Regions from separate parts of the Blautia sp. 210820-DFI.6.14 genome, predicted to be linked through region 2. Evidence: predicted binding sites of a transcription regulator. Region 2 holds the regulator's gene; each other region holds the start of a gene.
What was found. The regulator NrdR, encoded in region 2, represses ribonucleotide reductase genes. The targets are predictions, from matches to a motif close to CACAANATNTTGTG.
Positions count from the first base shown of each region.

Region 1: nrdD (anaerobic ribonucleoside-triphosphate reductase) is a predicted target of NrdR. The motif match lies at 4,412-4,425, and genes of this name have one in related genera.
Region 3: LI112_RS01170 (ribonucleoside triphosphate reductase) is a predicted target of NrdR. The motif match lies at 3,260-3,273, and genes of this name have one in related genera.

Region 1 covers NZ_JAJCKS010000001.1:221,890-228,211, reverse strand. Annotated here, with positions in the region: gene LI112_RS01030 (amino acid ABC transporter ATP-binding protein) at 1-277, shown strand, start outside; gene LI112_RS01025 (M20 family metallopeptidase) at 349-1,788, shown strand; gene LI112_RS01020 (CBS domain-containing protein) at 1,813-2,259, opposite strand; gene asnA (aspartate--ammonia ligase) at 2,468-3,475, opposite strand; gene LI112_RS01010 (hypothetical protein) at 3,632-4,339, shown strand; gene nrdD (anaerobic ribonucleoside-triphosphate reductase) at 4,544-6,322, shown strand, end outside.
Region 2 covers NZ_JAJCKS010000008.1:107,579-113,900, reverse strand. Annotated here, with positions in the region: gene LI112_RS08640 (ABC transporter ATP-binding protein) at 1-557, shown strand, start outside; gene pap (polyphosphate:AMP phosphotransferase) at 715-2,187, shown strand; gene sigG (RNA polymerase sporulation sigma factor SigG) at 2,248-3,027, opposite strand; gene LI112_RS18510 (PRC-barrel domain-containing protein) at 3,136-3,399, opposite strand; gene nrdR (transcriptional regulator NrdR) at 3,524-3,976, shown strand; gene gdhA (NADP-specific glutamate dehydrogenase) at 4,059-5,393, opposite strand; gene LI112_RS08610 (aminotransferase class I/II-fold pyridoxal phosphate-dependent enzyme) at 5,685-6,322, shown strand, end outside.
Region 3 covers NZ_JAJCKS010000001.1:260,678-266,999, reverse strand. Annotated here, with positions in the region: gene glmM (phosphoglucosamine mutase) at 1-765, shown strand, start outside; gene LI112_RS01180 (lipopolysaccharide assembly protein LapB) at 773-1,945, shown strand; gene hflX (GTPase HflX) at 1,949-3,205, shown strand; gene LI112_RS01170 (ribonucleoside triphosphate reductase) at 3,428-5,800, shown strand; gene LI112_RS01165 (ACT domain protein) at 6,002-6,322, shown strand, end outside.

The sequences.
Region 1 (6,322 bases), on a different contig from region 2:
AGCACTTGCGATGGAACCGGAAGTGATGCTCTTTGATGAGCCGACATCTGCGCTTGACCCAGAAATGGTAGGAGAAGTTCTGGATGTTATGAAAGAGCTTGCCAAGGAAGGTATGACCATGGTTGTAGTAACGCACGAGATGGGATTTGCGCGAGAAGTTGGAAACCGTGTTCTTTTCATGGCAGACGGAAAGCTTCTTGTAGATGGCACTCCGACAGAAATATTTGATAATCCGACGAACCCGCGTCTGCAGGAATTTTTATCTAAGGTATTATAATAATGAAGGTGACCGGAATACTCTGGTTGCCTTTGTCTTTTCTTGATTTTATAGAAAGAAGGTACGATACGATGACAACACAAAAACAGTCTGCACTGCAGACAATTGAAGAAAAAAAGTCTCTGATCGCTGGCATTGCCGATAAAGTCTGGGAATTCGCAGAGCTTTCTCTTCAGGAATTCAAATCCGCGGAAACCTACTGTGAAGCACTGGAAAAAGAAGGATTTGATGTTGAACGCGGAACCTGCAATATTGAGACTGCGTTTGCAGCATCATATGGACACGGACGACCATATATAGGTATTCTTGCAGAGTACGATGCTCTCTCAGGACTTTCCCAGGAAGGTGGCCTTATCGAGCGTAAAGAAAAAAAAGCTGGTGGAAATGGTCATGGATGCGGACATAATCTTCTTGGTGCAGGTGCGTTTGCAGCTGCTCTTGGAATCAAGGCATATCTGGAACAGAATGATGTTTCTGGTACAGTGATCCTTTACGGATGCCCGGGAGAAGAAGGTGGTGCTGCAAAAGCATTTATGGCTCGTGATGGTCTTTGGAAAAAACTGGATGCAGCACTTACCTGGCATCCGGAAGATGTAAATGAGGTGGCTACAGGCTCTTCAAATTCCTGTATCCAGACACAGTATAAATTTACCGGCATTGCTTCACATGCCGCCGGTGCACCTGAGAGGGGACGCAGTGCTCTTGATGCAGTTGAGCTTATGAATATCGGAGTGCAGTTCCTTCGTGAGCACATGAGTGATAAAGCACGTATCCATTATGCGATCACAGATGCCGGCGGATGCAGCCCGAACGTGGTACAGCCTCGTGCAAGCGTTCTTTATATGGTCCGTTCCAACCATGTGGCAGAGGCAGTGGAGCTTCAGAAGCGTGTGGATAAGATCGCAGAGGGTGCTGCTCTGATGACAGAGACTACTTATGAAAAGAAATTCATAGACGGTCTTGCAGATACCGTAAGCAACTTTGCACTGGAGAGAGTTCTCTACAAGAATTTTGAAGAACTTGGTGTGCCGAAATATACAGAAGAAGAAAATGCATATGCGGATGCACTGGCTGAGACTTATGATTCCAACGGTGTACCTGGAGTTGCAGCAGAAAATGATGAGAATGCAAAAGAACAGGTGGAGAAGATGCAGAAGGAATACGGACATGCAATGAATGGATTCCTTACACCGTTGTATCAGAAGGATGCCTTTAAGGCTGGCTCTACTGATGTTGGAGATGTAAGCTGGCTGACACCGACAGCCCAGATCCATGTAGCAGCATGGCCGAATGGATGCCCGGGACACAGTTGGCAGAATGTTTCCTGTGACCGCACAGAGATTGGCCATAAAGCAGCGGTCCACGCAGGAAAAGTTATTGCAGCAACCGCAATTGATCTGATTGAAGATACATCTCTCTTGGATGAGGCAAGAGCAGAATTTGAAAAGAGAACAAAAGATGGTTTTGTCTGCCCGATACCGGCGGATGCAGTTCCGGTGATTCCGGATTAAAGATTAAAAAAGAAGCCGCTCCATTCAGGAGTCGGCTTCTTCTTTTTTACGAAGAATACTTAATTCTTTCATTTCTTTGTAACAGTATTTGATGATTTCTTTACGTGTGATGATTCCGATGAAATATCCCTGATCATCAACTACCGGGACGTAATTCTGATTGATCGCACGATCCAGAAGGTCTTCCATATCAGCATCTGCGTGTACCGGTTTATAAGTGGCGCGTCGCGGGATAGCCATGATGGAGACATTTTCCATTTCCTTCAGGTCAGTGCTGTTGATATTCAGTCGTCTGATGCCCCATAGAATATCCCCCTCGGAAATCGTGCCGGTATAACGGCCATCCATACTCAGAAGAGGAATACAGGAGAATTTGCGGTGCTCCATCTTCTCTACAGTCTGGCGAAGTGTCTCGTCCTCAAATATATAGGCTACATCACTTTTGGGTGTCAGGAAAAATAAAATATTCACGGTAAGTACCTCGGTCTTTCATATATGTTGCAGCTGTGAACAGCTGATGTATATTTACTGAAACAATTTATGTCAGTTGCTATTGATATGATAGTATGAAGGTACCTGTCTGTCAATAATTCAATTATTAAAATTTGGTGAAATCATACTATAGAAGAAATGCTTAGTAGTAACTTTTACAGCAGATTTACGTTACTGCTCACTTCTTTTATAATAAATTTACTCCGGCTTCTTCGGCTGCTTTGGTGATGGATTCCGGCCACAGGGATACGTGGACTTCTCCGATATGAGCTTTGCGAAGGAAGAACATACAGATACGGGACTGGCCAATTCCACCGCCAATAGTGTATGGAAGTTCTTTATTCAGAATTGCTTTCTGGAAAGGAAGTTCTCTGCGGTCATCGCATCCGGCTTCTGTCAGCTGACGGTCGAGTGCTTCTTCGTCAACACGGATACCCATGGATGAAAGTTCCAGAGCAATGTCAAGAACCGGATAGTATACGAGGATATCTCCGTTCAGTTCCCAGTCATCGTAGTCCGGTGCACGTCCGTCATGACGTTCTCCGTTGGACAAAGTCTTACCAACCTGCATAAGGAATACAGCGCCTTTTTCTTTGACGATCTTGTATTCTCTTTCCTTTGGAGTCAGATCCGGATACATGTCTACCAGTTCCTGGGTGGAAACGAAGGCAATTTCTTTTGGCAGGATCTCTTCAATATAATCATACTGTACAGCCATGTATTTCTCTGTTTTGCGGAGTACACTGTAGATAGAGCGGACTGTGTTGATCAGAGTTTCCATGGTACGTTCTTCTTTGGAAATGATCTTTTCCCAGTCCCACTGATCAACATATACAGAATGGATGTTGTCCAGGTCTTCATCACGACGGATCGCGACCATATCTGTATAAAGGCCCTCGCCATGAGCAAAGCCGTATTTCTTCAGCGCATAGCGTTTCCATTTGGCAAGGGAATGTACGATCTCAGCATTTTCGTCCTGGCCTTTGATGTCGAAGCTTACCGGACGTTCTACACCGTTAAGATTGTCGTTCAGACCTGAGGATGGAGATACAAAGATAGGAGCAGAAACACGGAGAAGATTCAGCTTCTGGGAAAGTGTCTGCTGGAAAAAGTCTTTGACAGTTTTAATTGCAACCTGTGTATCATGCAGATTCAGATCTGAATGATACCCGTCAGGAATCTTGATTTGTTCCATAATAATCCTCCTAGATTTAATGTAACTATTATAGCAAGAAAAAGTCGGTATTGCAATTTTTTTACCTTGTAAGATTGCAATAAAAAGGATACAATAATGAATACAGCAATTTGAAGTGAAATCGGAGAAATGATTTGAACTAAGGGGGTGTTGTCTATGAAATGTCCGTTATGTGACGGAACGGTTGTAAATGGACGATGTAAAGAGTGTGGTATGCCATACCGCAATGATGAAATCCTGTATCATCTGAATGAGAGCCGGAGTGATCACTATCGACATGCATCAGATAAGGCCCGTAAGATCATGCAGACACAGGGAGTCGGATCCTTGGGGAAAGGAAGCACCGGAAAGGCTGCTGGCAATCGGAATACATCCTCTGGCAGAGAAAAAATCCGGCCTGCAAAAACTAAGAAGCATTCAAAACTTGGGATACTTTGGGTGATCATTATTATTCTTGCAGCAGTTGCACCACTGGCTGAAGATCTGGGTGGTGTCATAAAAGAAGCAATTCAGTCTGAGGTTGAGAATAGCAGTGAGATACAGACAGATACCGCTGAGACCACAGATCCGGGTACATATTTTTACAGCTGGGATGATGAGCAGGGATACAAGGATTATTCGATCGGCGCAGGATATGGACCGGCACAGGCTGGTGTCCAGTTTGAAGCAGGAAAATATGGCGTTTTTACTTCCAGCGCCGAAGTGACACTTACTGTTACCAGAAAGAAAGCAGACAACGAACAATATACACTCAAAGATGGTGAGGATACACTGTTTCTGACATTTGAAGAAGGTGACACGATTCAGGTAGAATCCGAAGAGAGTGACTTCGACAGTGTTTATCTGATGGAGTGGGAAGATTAAAAATATTAGTTTAATAATGGATTTTCGGGGGAAGATTTCAGACAATAAAAAATGAAATTCCCCCTTTTATTTCACATGATATTGTGTTATACTCTCATATGCAACACAATATATGGGGAGAATGCGATAGGGGAAGTATCGCCGCTCAGGACGACGCAAACAGTGAAAAACCCTACAAACAGTAGCAAACAGGAGAGACAAGGTATGATTTATGTAATTAAGAAAGACGGAACAAGAGAAGAATTTGATCCGCAGAAGATCGTGAAAGCAGTAAACAAATCTGCCGCACGAATCCTTTATAAATTTTCACCAGAAGAAAAAGATTTTATCTGTCGTTTTGCACAGGAGCATGCAGATTCTCTTGGAAAAAATGAGATTGAGATCCAGGAGATGCATAATATCGTTGAAGGAGCTCTGGAGCGTGTGAATCCGGCAGTTGCCAAGAGCTATCGTGATTATCGTAATTATAAACTTGATTTTATCCACATGATGGATGACGTATATACAAAGAGCCAGGCAATCCGTTACATCGGAGACAAGAGCAATGCGAATACCGACAGTGCGCTGGTGGCTACGAAACGAAGCCTGATCTTTAATGAATTGAATAAGGAACTGTATCGTAAGTTTTTTATGAACCGCAACGAGCTGCAGGCATGTAAGGATGGATATATTTATATTCATGACCAGTCAGCACGTCTGGATACGATGAACTGCTGTCTGTTTGACGTTGGCTCCGTATTAAAAGGCGGATTTGAGATGGGTAATGTCTGGTACAATGAGCCGAAGACACTGGATACTGCATTTGATGTTATGGGAGATATTATCCTGAGTACTGCGGCACAGCAGTATGGCGGTTTTACCGTACCGGAAGTTGACAAGATCCTTGGACCATATGCACAGAAGAGTTATGATAAATATATCAGTGAATTTCTGAAATATGCGGATGAGAACTGGAACGGCAGAGAGGAAAAAGCAATCGAATATGCGTTGGATAAAGTAAGACGTGATTTTGACCAGGGATGGCAGGGAATTGAGTACAAACTCAATACAGTAGGTTCTTCCCGTGGAGATTATCCGTTCGTTACAGTTACATTGGGACTTGGAACCGGACAGTTTGAGAAGATGTGTAATATTTCTCTTCTGGAGGTCCACAAAGGCGGACAGGGTAAGAAGGGGCACAAGAAACCGGTACTGTTCCCGAAGATCGTATTTCTTTATGATGAAAATCTTCATGGACCTGGAAAACCATGTGAAGATATTTTTGAAGCCGGTGTGGATTGTTCAGCAAAGACGATGTATCCGGACTGGCTGTCTCTGACAGGCAAGGGTTATATCGCCAGCATGTATAAACAGTATGGCAAAGTTATCAGCCCAATGGGGTGCCGTGCATTCTTAAGTCCGTGGTATGAACGCGGCGGTATGTATCCGGCAGATGATAAAGATACACCGGTATTTGTCGGACGTTTCAATATCGGTGCAGTCAGCCTTCATCTTCCAATGATCCTGGCGAAAGCAAGAGCCGAGAGCAGAGATTTCTATGAGGTGCTGGATTTCTATCTGCAGATGATCCGTAATCTGCATATCCGTACTTATGAATACCTGGGACAGATGCGTGCTTCCACGAACCCACTGGCATACTGCGAGGGCGGTTTCTATGGCGGTCATCTGAAACCAAATGAAAAGATCGGCAAGCTTTTGAAGCCAATGACAGCTTCTTTTGGTATTACAGCACTGAATGAACTGCAGGAGCTTTATAATGGTAAGTCAATCCGTGAAGATGGACAGTTTGCCCTGGAAGTTCTGAAATACATCAATGATAAAGTAAACCAGTTTAAGCAGGAAGATGGATATCTGTATGCAATCTACGGTACACCGGCAGAGAGTCTCTGCGGTCTGCAGGTAGAACAGTTCCGTAAGATGTACGGAATTGTTGAGGGTGTTTCTGACAGACCGTATGTCAGCAACAGCTTCCACTGCCATGTA
Region 2 (6,322 bases):
GCAAGATCCGTTATGATGGAATCAATATTACCAAGATCAAAAAGGATGATCTGAGACATTCTCTTGGAATCGTTCTTCAGGACACACATTTGTTTACCGGTACGATTCGTGATAATATCCGTTATGGCAAGCTGGATGCAACGGATGAAGAAATCTATGCAGCAGCAAAACTGGCACATGCAGATCAGTTTATACAGATGCTCCCGAAAGGATACGATACGATGCTGAGCGGGGATGGTGAAGAACTCTCTCAGGGGCAGAGACAGCTTCTGTCCATTGCGCGGGCAGCAGTTGCAGACCCACCGGTACTGATTCTGGATGAAGCAACTTCCAGTATCGATACCCGTACAGAAAGTATCGTACAGAAAGGTATGGACAACCTGATGAAGGGCCGTACCGTGTTTGTAATCGCGCACAGACTTTCTACGATTCGAAACAGTGATGCGATTATTGTTCTGGAACATGGCAAGATCATTGAGAGAGGTGACCACAAAGACCTCATTAAACAGAAAGGAACTTATTATCAGCTGTATACTGGTAAACTGGAACTTTCATAAAAAATATTACAGAGACAGAATTTCCTGATAATCTGGAGTTCTGTCTCTTTGTATATTCGGTAATCTGTGAGAAAAAATGGTGCAATATGTGCAACAATTAACTGTATTTTTATTCCGGACGTGGTATACTGTCAACAAAAAGAAATGGGGGCTCAATATGTTAAAATCATGGACACCGGGCGAAGGACCGGACAAAGATGAGATGAAGGTGCAGCTTGAGAAAACCAGAAACAGACTTTATGATCTTCAGATGAAGATCAAGGAGCATAAACTCCCGGTGCTGGTTCTTTTTGAGGGATGGAGTGCAGCAGGCAAAGGCAGCATGATCGGCAAAGTGATCAGAAATATTGATCCTCGCTTTTTCAAGGTTGCCACGATGTCAGCTCCGACAGAGGAAGAGGTACGCAGACCGTTTCTGTATCGTTATATGAAACAGATCCCGGAAGAAGGCAAATTTACATTCCTGGATTCCGGATGGATGGAACAGACGGTGAAGGAAGTATTGAATGGAGAACTCGAAGGAGATGCTTATGAGCGGCGTATCGAGAGCATCAGGCGTTTTGAAAGGCAGCTTACGGACAATGGATATCTGGTCCTGAAATTCTTTATGGAGATTGATAAGGACGAACAGGAAAAACGTATGAAGAAGCTGCTTTCCAAGGATGATACCAAGTGGCGTGTGACAGGATTCGATAAATGGCAGAACAAACATTATAAGAAGTGCGAGAATGTATTTGACCGTTATATGAAAGACACCAATATGTCCAGTTCGCCGTGGTATATCATTGATGCAAAGGATAAGAAGTGGGCAGAGCTGCAGGTGATGGATACACTGGTCAGCAGTATTGAAGTGGCATTGCAGAACCAGAGTCATTCGGTACCGATCCTTCAGAATGTTTTTCCACTGGTCAAGATGCCTAAGCTGAAAGACGTAGAGCTGGAAGGCAAGACAATTGACGAAGAAGAGTACCAGAAAGAATTGAAGAAGCTGCAGGCAAAACTGGGAGAACTGCATAATCGCCTGTACCGTAAGCGTGTTCCGGTGATCATTACCTATGAGGGATGGGATGCGGCCGGCAAAGGCGGCAATATCAAACGAATTGCAGGGGCATTGGATCCTAGAGGATATGAGGTACAGCCAATCGCCAGTCCGGAGCCACATGAGAAGGCTCGGCATTATCTCTGGAGATTCTGGACAAGACTTCCGAAGGATGGGCACATTGCAATCTTTGATCGTACGTGGTATGGCCGTGTCATGGTAGAACGGCTGGAAGGATTCTGCAGTGAAAATGACTGGAAACGTGCTTACAATGAGATGAATGAATTTGAAAAGGAACTCCACGACTGGGGTGCAGTGATCATCAAATTCTGGGTGCAGATTGATAAAGATACACAGTTGGAGCGTTTTAATGACCGCCAGAATAATCCGGAGAAACGCTGGAAGATCACAGACGAAGACTGGCGAAACCGTGAAAAATGGGATCAGTATGAAGAAGCAGTCGATGAGATGCTGAAGAAGACGAGTACAACGTTTGCACCGTGGCATATTCTGGAGTCCGTTGACAAGAAATATGCACGTATCAAAGCACTGAAGATTGTAATTGAAGAAATTGAGAAAGCACTGAAATAAAGAAGAACCTCTCTGTCGGCAATTGGTCTGGCAGGGAGGCTTTTTGCATATAAAGCAATTTCAGGATCTCAGATAATTTTTCATGGTCTTCAGAGCATTTTTTTCAAGGCGGCTGACCTGCGCCTGAGAGATGCCGATTTCATCAGCAACTTCCATCTGTGTCCGACCCTCATAGAAGCGCATTTCAATGATGTGCTTTTCTCTCTGGTTAAGCCGGTTCATGGCTTCCCGGAGAGATAGGTTTTCCAGCCAGTGGTCTTCTTTGTTTTTCTGATCGCTGATCTGATCCATGACATACAACGTATCGCCACCCTCGGAGTATACCGGTTCAAACAAGCTGACAGGACTCTGGATCGCATCCAGGGCATATACGATCATTTCTTTTTCAATGCCGATCTCATCAGCAATTTCATCGATCGTTGGTTCCTTCAGATTCTTTTTGATCATATTTTCTTTGGTATAAATGGCTTTATAGGCAATGTCGCGCAGAGAACGGCTTACCCGGATACTGTTATAATCCCGTAGATAGCGGCGGATCTCACCGATGATCATCGGGACTGCATATGTCGAGAATTTGACATTCAGTGTATCGTCAAAATTATCGACGGCTTTCATAAGACCAATGCACCCGATCTGAAAAAGATCATCGGCATTTTCATTGCTGTTCTGAAATCGTTTGATAACACTTAACACAAGGCGGAGATTTCCTTTGATATATTGTTCGCGGGCTTCAGAATCTCCTTTTTTGATCTTTTGAAATAATGCTTCTTTTTCGTCCGACTTCAGGATCGGAAGACTGGATGTATTTACCCCGCAGATTTCTACTTTATTAAGTGCCATCAAAATATCCTCCTCATCTCTTATTTCTGGTACTAGAAATGATTCTCAGGGAGGACAGGAAATATTCTTTTCTGGGAAAAATATAAAAATTAATAGCCCTTGACAGTGTCAGAGAAGGTGGTCTTTGTGAAAACATTTTTCTTCTTTGACTTCGACGAGGATGATATCATCACCAATCTGGCAGATGCAGCACCAGGGAATGATGTATTCGCTTTCTCTGCCGGGAAAAAAACAGAATTTGCCGGGACCTGGAACGATGAGAGCAGTGATGGCTCCTGTTTTGCGGTCGAACTCCAGATCGACCGGGCAGCCAAGACTGCGACAGGTACAGGTATTGATGACTTCTTTCTGTCTAAGCTCACATAATCGCATGAATTTACCACTTTTTATAAAAGATATGCAAAATTTATCTGAAATATACAGGTCCATTTCTTGACATTGTCCGAAAAAATAAAGTATAATTATTTCATTAAAAGGGGAAAGAGGGGAAAATACTGTGAGATGCCCGTTTTGTAATCAGGATAACAGCAAGGTTGTAGACTCCCGACCGGTAGATGATACAAATTCAATCCGGAGACGGCGAATGTGTGAATCCTGTGGAAAAAGATTTACGACATACGAAAAAGTTGAAACTATTCCATTGAGTGTCATTAAGAAGGATCAGACACGTGAACAGTATGACCGTTCCAAGATTCAGGGCGGAATTCTGCGTGCCTGCTATAAGAGACCGATTCCGGTGGAAAAGATCGAGTCGCTGATGGATTCTATAGAGGGAGATATTTTTGACACAGCAGACAAAGAAATTTCCAGTACCCGCATTGGTGAGATTGTCATGGAACATCTGAAGGACCTGGATGCAGTTGCTTATGTTCGCTTTGCTTCTGTCTACAGAGAATTTAAGGATGTCAGTACATTTATGGATGAACTGAAGAAATTTATGGAACCATAAAGAAAACATGAAAATATAAAAAGGCGCTTCGGATCAGAAATCCGGAACGCCTTTTGGATTATACATACGAATGAACAGGAGATTAAACAATACCCTGAGCCATCATTGCATCTACAACCTTTTCGAAACCTGCAATGTTAGCACCAACAACGAAGTTGTCCGGCATATCATAACGTTTTGCAGCATCGCTGATCTTAGCATAGATGTCAACCATGATCTGATGAAGTTTGGCATCAACTTCTTCGGATGTCCAGGAAAGTCTCTGAGAGTTCTGGCTCATTTCCAGTGCGGAAGTAGCAACACCACCTGCATTGGATGCTTTTCCAGGAAGGAAGAGAACACCGTTTGCCATAGCGTAGTCTGTAGCTTCTCTTGTAGTAGGCATGTTTGCACCTTCTACGATATATTTGCATCCGTTTGCAATCAGAGTTTTTACGCCATCAAGGTCAAGTTCGTTCTGAGTTGCGCATGGAAGATATACATCACATTTGATGTTCCAGATGCCAACACCTTCTGTGTAAGTAGCGCCTTCTACACGGTCAGCGTATTCTTTGATACGTCCACGTTTTACTTCTTTGATATCTTTGACAATGTCAAGGTTGATTCCGTTTGGATCATGGATATATCCGTTAGAGTCGCACATTGCAATAACCTTTGCACCAAGCTGAGTAGCTTTCTGCACTGCATAGATTGCAACATTACCGGAACCTGTAACAACAACAGTTTTTCCGTCAAGAGAATCGTTGTGGTCTTTCATCAGTTCGTTCAGAATATATACAACACCGTATCCGGTAGCTTCTGTACGGATCAGGGAACCACCATAGGTAAGTCCTTTACCTGTCAGAACGCCTTCATAAAGATCACGAACACGTTTGTACTGTCCGAAGAGATATCCAATCTCACGTCCGCCGACACCGATGTCACCAGCCGGTACGTCTGTGTCTGCGCCGATGTATTTGCAGAGTTCTGTCATAAAGCTCTGGCAGAATGCCATAACTTCTCTGTCAGATTTGCCCTTAGGATCGAAGTTGGAACCACCTTTACCGCCACCGATCGGGAGACCTGTAAGGGAGTTCTTGAAAACCTGCTCGAAGCCGAGAAATTTAAGAATGCTCTGGTTTACTGTCGGATGGAAACGAAGACCACCTTTGTATGGTCCGATCGCACTGTTGAACTGTACACGGTATCCTTTGTTTACCTGTACTTTGCCGTTGTCATCTACCCACGGAACACGGAAAGAAATGATTCTTTCAGGCTCTACCAGACGTTCCAGAACGGAAAGACTGCGGTATTTTTCTTCATTTTTGTCGATAACAACTTTCAGAGAATCCAGTACTTCTTTGACTGCCTGATGGAATTCTGGTTCGCCAGGATTCTGTGCAACGACTCTTTCATAAACTTCTTCTGTGTAAGACATGTTGATTTCCTCCTCATTCGTTATATGAATTATGTCCATCTGTCTAAGACATTTGCCCAGGGACTATTATACACAAAAGTGGTAAAGTTGAAAAGGGTATCATAAAAATTTTTTTCAAAAAATTTATTAAGACATACTAAAAAATAATTTATATGATTTTATGATACGAGTTGTGGAGAATTTTACCTTGCGAAATTGGGCGGAATGTGAGATTATAGTACAATACGAGTTACTGAATATAGGATTCCAGTGACCGATATGAATAAAAAATTCACGGAGAGGAGTGAAAAAATGAGAACATTTGACAAATCAACAAAGCTCGATAATGTACTGTATGATGTGAGAGGACCGGTGGTTGATGAGGCGGCCAGAATGGAAGAGGAAGGCAAAGAAATTCTGAAACTGAATATCGGAAACCCGTATCCGTTCGGATTCTCAGCTCCTCAGGAAGTGATTCTGGATATGCTGAGCAATATCCGTACATCTCAGGGATATTCCGATTCCAAGGGAATCTTTTCTGCACGTAAGGCAATCATGCAGTATGCGCAGCTTCGTAATATTCCAAATGTTTCCATGAATGATATATATACTGGAAATGGTGTAAGTGAGCTGATCAATCTCTGTATGCAGGCACTTCTGGATAATGGAGATGAGATTCTGATCCCGGCACCGGACTATCCGCTCTGGACGGCTACAGCTACACTGGCCGGGGGAAACGTTGTCCATTACGTCTGCGATGAACAGTCAGACTGGTATCCTGATATCGATGATATCAGAAGCAAGATCACAGATAAGACAAAAGCAATCGTCATCATCAATCCGAATAACCCGACAGGTGCAGTATATCCCAAAGAAATTCTTGAACAGATCGTTCAGATCGCAAGAGAAAAAGAACTGATCATTTTTTCGGATGAGATTTATGACCGCCT
Region 3 (6,322 bases), on a different contig from region 2:
CTGCGTGCAAAAACTTATGTCATTAACAATGACCCGGATGGAACAAACATCAACAGAGCGTGTGGATCCACGCATATTGAAGTACTTCAGAAATATGTGGTGGATAACGGACTGGATATCGGTTTTGCATATGATGGAGATGCCGACCGTTGTATTGCAGTAGACCATAAGGGAAATATCATTGATGGAGACAAGATCCTGTATGTCTGCGGTAAATTCCTGAAATCTCAGGGAAAACTGAACGGAAATACCGTAGTTACAACTGTTATGTCAAATATGGGACTTTACAAGGCATTTGAGGCAGAAGGCATCAACTATGAACAGACGGCAGTTGGTGATAAATATGTTGCCGAAAATATGCTTGAGAATAACTACAGTATTGGTGGAGAACAGTCCGGACATGTTATTTTCAGTCGCTATGCAGCCACCGGTGATGGAATCCTGACTTCTCTTATGATCATGGAAGCTTGTGTGGAGCAGAAGGCAACTCTCTGTGATCTGGCAAAAGAAATGAAGGTTTATCCGCAGATTCTCCGCAATGTTCGTGTTGCAGACAAGAAGACTGCAAGAGAAAATCCGAAGGTTGTTGAAGCGGTAGAGGCTGCTGCAAGAGCACTCAGCACAGATGGACGTATTCTTGTAAGAGAAAGTGGTACAGAGCCGCTGATTCGTGTCATGGTAGAGGCCGGAACAGAGGAAATCTGTGCAGAACACGTAAATAACGTTGTTCGTGTAATGGAAGAAGAAGGACTCGTAGTAGAATAGGATATCAATGAAAAATAAAAGAATCATATGGATGCTGACAGCCGGACTGACATTTGGAATGCTGACCGGCTGTGGAGGGGAAGAAAAGAAAACTTATGACCAGGCCTGTGCAGATCTTGCACAGGGCAGTTATGATTATGCCCTTCAGGGGTATCAGTCATCGATCACTGCCGGATATAAAACAGCAGAGGCATATCGTGGGGCCGGAATCGCAAATATTCATCTTGGAAATTATCAGGATGCCATTGACAGCCTGACCAATGGTCTGAACGATGAAAAAGCAGGAAAAGCACTTAAGAAAGATATGCTTGCTTATAGAGCAACCGCAGAATTAAAATCCGGACTGAATGATGCTGCGATGGCGGATTGTCAGACACTGGCTGAAAGCTACAGCATGGATGCGGAGACTTATTATCTGACAGGATGTGTGGCACTGGCAATGGATTCTTATGATGAGGCTTCTTCAAACTTTACGGAAGCCTATGGAGAAGATGCCACTTATGACAGAGCAATCCAGATCTATGAGGCATATCTGGAAAAAGATATGGAAGCGGATGGTACACGATATCTTGAAGCAGCGTTGAAGACGGAAGCGAAAAATGCAGAGGATTATTGTAACAGAGGCAAAGTCTATTACTACATGGAAGATTATTCCAATGCACAGAAGGAACTTACGGAGGCTGTGAATCAGAAGAGTACAGAAGGAATGCTTCTTCTGGGAATGGTCTACCGCGCACAGGGAGATACTTCCAATGCCAGAAGTATGTATCAGCAGTATGTGTCAGCGGATGACAGTGAGCCGGCCAAAGGTTACAATGGTCTGGCACTTTGTGATATGGACGATGGCTCTTATGACAGTGCACTGGAAAATATCAGCAAGGGGCTGGAAGATGCATCTACAGAAGAAATGCAGGATCTGTTGTTCAATGAGATTGTAGTATATGAGAAAAAGCTGGATTTTGCAACTGCTCTGAGCAAAATGCAGGAATATATCAAGATGTTCCCGGATGATGAAAATGCAGCGAAGGAACTGACCTTCCTGCAGTCACGTAATGGTGAACTGAGTAATGATACAGCTTCTGATACAACGGAGAATACCGATGCAGAGGCGGCTTCCGATGCAGGGGATACTACAGATACTCCTGATGGCTCTGATGAATCCGGTGAAGAGGAGTACTGATCTATGCAGTTTTATGATTTCAAGGAAATTGAAGAGCGTGTCATCCTGATCGGTGTACAGACAGAACAGGACGAGGATGTTGCTGCATCGCTTGACGAACTGGACGAACTGGCGGCCACTGCAGGCGCTGTAACCGTTGGGAAAGTGATCCAGAACCGTGAAGCAGTACACCCTGGAACTTATATCGGCAAAGGCAAGATAGAAGAGGTTGCGGCACTTCTGGCAGCTTATGATGCCAATGGGGTGATCTGCGATGATGAGCTTTCACCGGCACAGATGAATAATCTGGAGAGAGAACTGGACTGCAAGGTTATGGATCGAACACTTTTGATCCTGGATATCTTTGCCGGCCGTGCGACCACAAGTGAAGGTAAGATTCAGGTAGAACTGGCGCAGCTTCGTTACCGGTCGGCGCGTCTGGTCGGACTGCGCGAATCTCTTTCCAGACTTGGCGGTGGTATCGGAACAAGAGGACCGGGTGAGAAAAAACTGGAAACAGACAGACGTCTGATCCGTACCAGAATATCTGCTCTGAAAGCAGAACTTGCGCAGGTAGAGAAACACCGTGAACTGATCAGAGGCAAGAGAACCAGAGGAAATCTGAAGACAGCGGCGATCGTAGGCTATACAAATGCAGGAAAATCAACGCTTTTGAATACACTGACAGGAGCCGGCATTCTGGCAGAAGATAAGCTGTTCGCAACATTGGATCCGACAACGCGTGTATTGGAACTCAAAGATGGGCAGCAGATCCTTCTGACAGATACTGTAGGATTTATCCGCAAGCTGCCACATCATCTGGTAGAAGCGTTTAAAAGTACGCTGGAGGAGGCTAAGTATGCAGATTATATCATTCATGTGGTAGATGCTTCCAATCCGCAGGCAGAGCTTCAGATGCATACGGTGTATGAGACACTTCGAGAGCTGGGAGCGACGGGTAAAAAGATCATTACACTCCTGAATAAGCAGGATCAGGTGCAGGGAGAAGCGCTTCGGGATTTTCGGGCGGATTATACAGTCAAATGTTCTGCCCGTACCGGAGAGGGCCTGGAGGAACTTAAAGATGTTCTGGCAAAACTCCTCGCAGAGAGCCAGATTTATCTGGAAGAATTATATACTTACAAAGAGGCTGGTAAGATTCAGATCATCCGGGAGTACGGGAGTCTGCTTTCAGAAGAATATCGGGAAGATGGAATTTTTGTAAAGGCGAGAGTACCTGCAGAAATCTTTGTTTCAGTAATGCCAAAGTCCCGTAAATAAAGGAAAAACGTGAATATTGGACAACACCATATAGTTGTGCACTTGCATTATCGACACAATATATGGTGTTTTTGTCTATTGACGTATAGATAAGAGTCTGCTACAATAGGTTCTACACGGTTGCTGTGAACGGAGAAAACAGCAATCTGCAGCATGTAATTCACGGTATGAATATGACCGTATATAATACAGGTGCAAGCAGTAGAGGGAGGAATGTATAACATGTTTCAGGTAGTAAAACGTGATGGTGAAATTGCTGAATTTCAGATGGCAAAGATTACATCAGCTATTGATAAAGCATTTGATGCAAAAGAAAAAAACTACAGTAAAGATATGATCGACCTTTTGGCCCTTCGTGTTACTGCAGATTTCCAGAATAAGATCCAGGATGGGAAGGTAACCGTAGAAGATATTCAGGACAGTGTGGAGAATGTTCTGATCCAGGCCGGATACAGTGATGTTGCCAAGGCATATATCCTCTATCGTAAACAGAGGGAAAAGATCCGTAATATGAAATCCACAATTCTGGATTACAAAGAGATCGTGGACAGTTATGTGAAGGTCGAGGACTGGCGAGTAAAAGAGAACTCCACTGTCACATATTCAGTAGGTGGTCTGATCTTGAGTAATTCCGGTGCAGTTACAGCCAATTACTGGTTATCCGAGATTTATGACAATGAGATCGCAGATGCACACAGAAATGCGGATATCCATATTCATGATCTGTCCATGCTGACCGGTTACTGCGCAGGATGGTCATTGAAACAGCTTATCAAAGAAGGGCTGGGTGGCATCGAAGGCAAGATTACATCCGCGCCGGCAAAGCACCTGAGTGTCCTTTGTAATCAGATGGTGAATTTCCTTGGAATCATGCAGAATGAATGGGCTGGTGCGCAGGCATTTTCTTCTTTTGATACGTATCTGGCACCTTTTGTCAAGGTGGACAACCTGAGTTATCCGGAAGTTAAGAAATGTATTGAATCTTTCATTTATGGCGTGAATACACCAAGCCGTTGGGGAACACAGGCACCGTTTTCCAATATCACACTGGACTGGACGGTTCCGGATGATCTTGCAGAGCTTCCTGCGATCGTTGGCGGCAAAGATATGGATTTCAAATACAAAGACTGCAAAAAAGAAATGGACATGGTCAATAAGGCTTTTATTGAGACGATGATCGAGGGAGATGCCAATGGACGTGGGTTCCAGTATCCAATCCCGACATATTCTATCACAAAAGAGTTCGACTGGTCCGATACAGAGAACAATCGTCTGCTGTTTGAGATGACTTCCAAATATGGAACTCCATATTTTTCAAATTATATCAACAGTGATATGAAACCAAGTGATATTCGAAGCATGTGCTGCCGTCTGCGTCTGGATCTTCGTGAACTGCGTAAGAAGAGTGGCGGATTCTTCGGATCCGGTGAAAGTACCGGTTCGGTAGGTGTTGTTACGATCAACATGCCACGTATCGCATATCAGTCCAAGACACCGGAAGAATTCTACAGAAGACTGGATCGTCTGATGGATATTTCTGCAAGATCACTGCATATCAAGAGAGAGGTTATTACAAAACTTCTGAATGAAGGTCTTTATCCGTACACGAAGAGATACCTTGGAAGCTTTGACAATCATTTTTCGACCATTGGTCTGGTAGGCATGAATGAAGCCGGTCTGAATGCGAAATGGCTTGGCTGTGACATGAGCGATCCGCGTACACAGAAATTTACAAAAGAGGTTCTTACACACATGCGCAACCGTCTTTCTGATTATCAGGAAGAATATCCGGGTGAACTGTTTAATCTGGAGGCGACTCCGGCAGAATCTACGGCATATCGTCTTGCAAAACATGACCGTAAGCGCTGGCCGGATATCCGTACAGCCGGAAGCAAAGGAGATACTCCGTATTATACCAACAGTTCCCATCTGCCGGTAGAATACAGCTCAGATATTTTTGATGCACTGGATATTCAGGATGAACTGCAGACTCTTTATACATCTGGTACCGTATTCCATGCATTCCTCGGTGAAAAACTTCCGGACTGGAAGGCTGCTGCATCTCTGGTACGCAAGATTGCCGAGAACTATAAACTTCCATACTATACGATCTCACCTACTTACTCCGTATGTAAGGAACATGGATATTTAAGTGGTGAGCACTTTACCTGTCCGAAATGTGGAAAGAAAGCAGAGGTTTACAGTCGAATTACCGGATATTACCGTCCGGTACAGAACTGGAATGATGGAAAAGCGCAGGAGTACAAGAACCGTACACTGTATGATGTGCTTCACTCCAAACTTAAGAAAGTCCATACCAGTATGGTTACAGTGACAGATGATGATGTCAAGATCGAGCCGGTAGAAACACATAAATATCTGTTTACAACCAACACCTGTCCAAACTGCCGCATGGCAAAGAAGATGCTGGAAGGTGAAGATCTGGAGATCATTGATGCAGAGAAGAATCCGGATATGGCACGTCAGTTTGGCATTATGCAGGCACCGACACTGGTCATTACGGATGGAGAACATCTGAAGAAATATGTAAATGCATCCAATATTCAGAAATATGTGGATGAAGAGTTAGATTAAAAGAATACAGGTGGATAAGTTCTACTGAAAAGAGTCCTGTGGAAGGGTTTTGTGTACAGAAAGAAAACGTACAGAACATTTCCGCAGGATTTTTTTGTCCACTGCAAAGGTTTACATTTGAAAGAAACGTGAGTATAATGGATAAAGTTGGTATAATATGCAAGTTTTAATTTATTTATGCACAGGACGAGGAGAGAGAAAATGATCAAACAGAACATTGTATTTATTGAAAATAAAGCAGGAAGTCTTCAGAAAGTCACCGAACTTCTGGCAGAAGCAGGAATTGATATTTATGGATTTGCATGCTTTGATGCACCGGAGTTTGCTCTTTTTCGTATGATAACAAACCAGGCAGATGAAGCAGAGAAACTTCTGAGTGAGAATGGATATATGAATCGTGTGACAGAGGTCATTGCTGTAGACCTGAAAGATGAAGTGGGCGGACTGAATACCGTACTGCAGGTCCTTGGCAACTGTAATGTGAATCTGGATTATATTTATACATCCTATCATAGAGAAAAC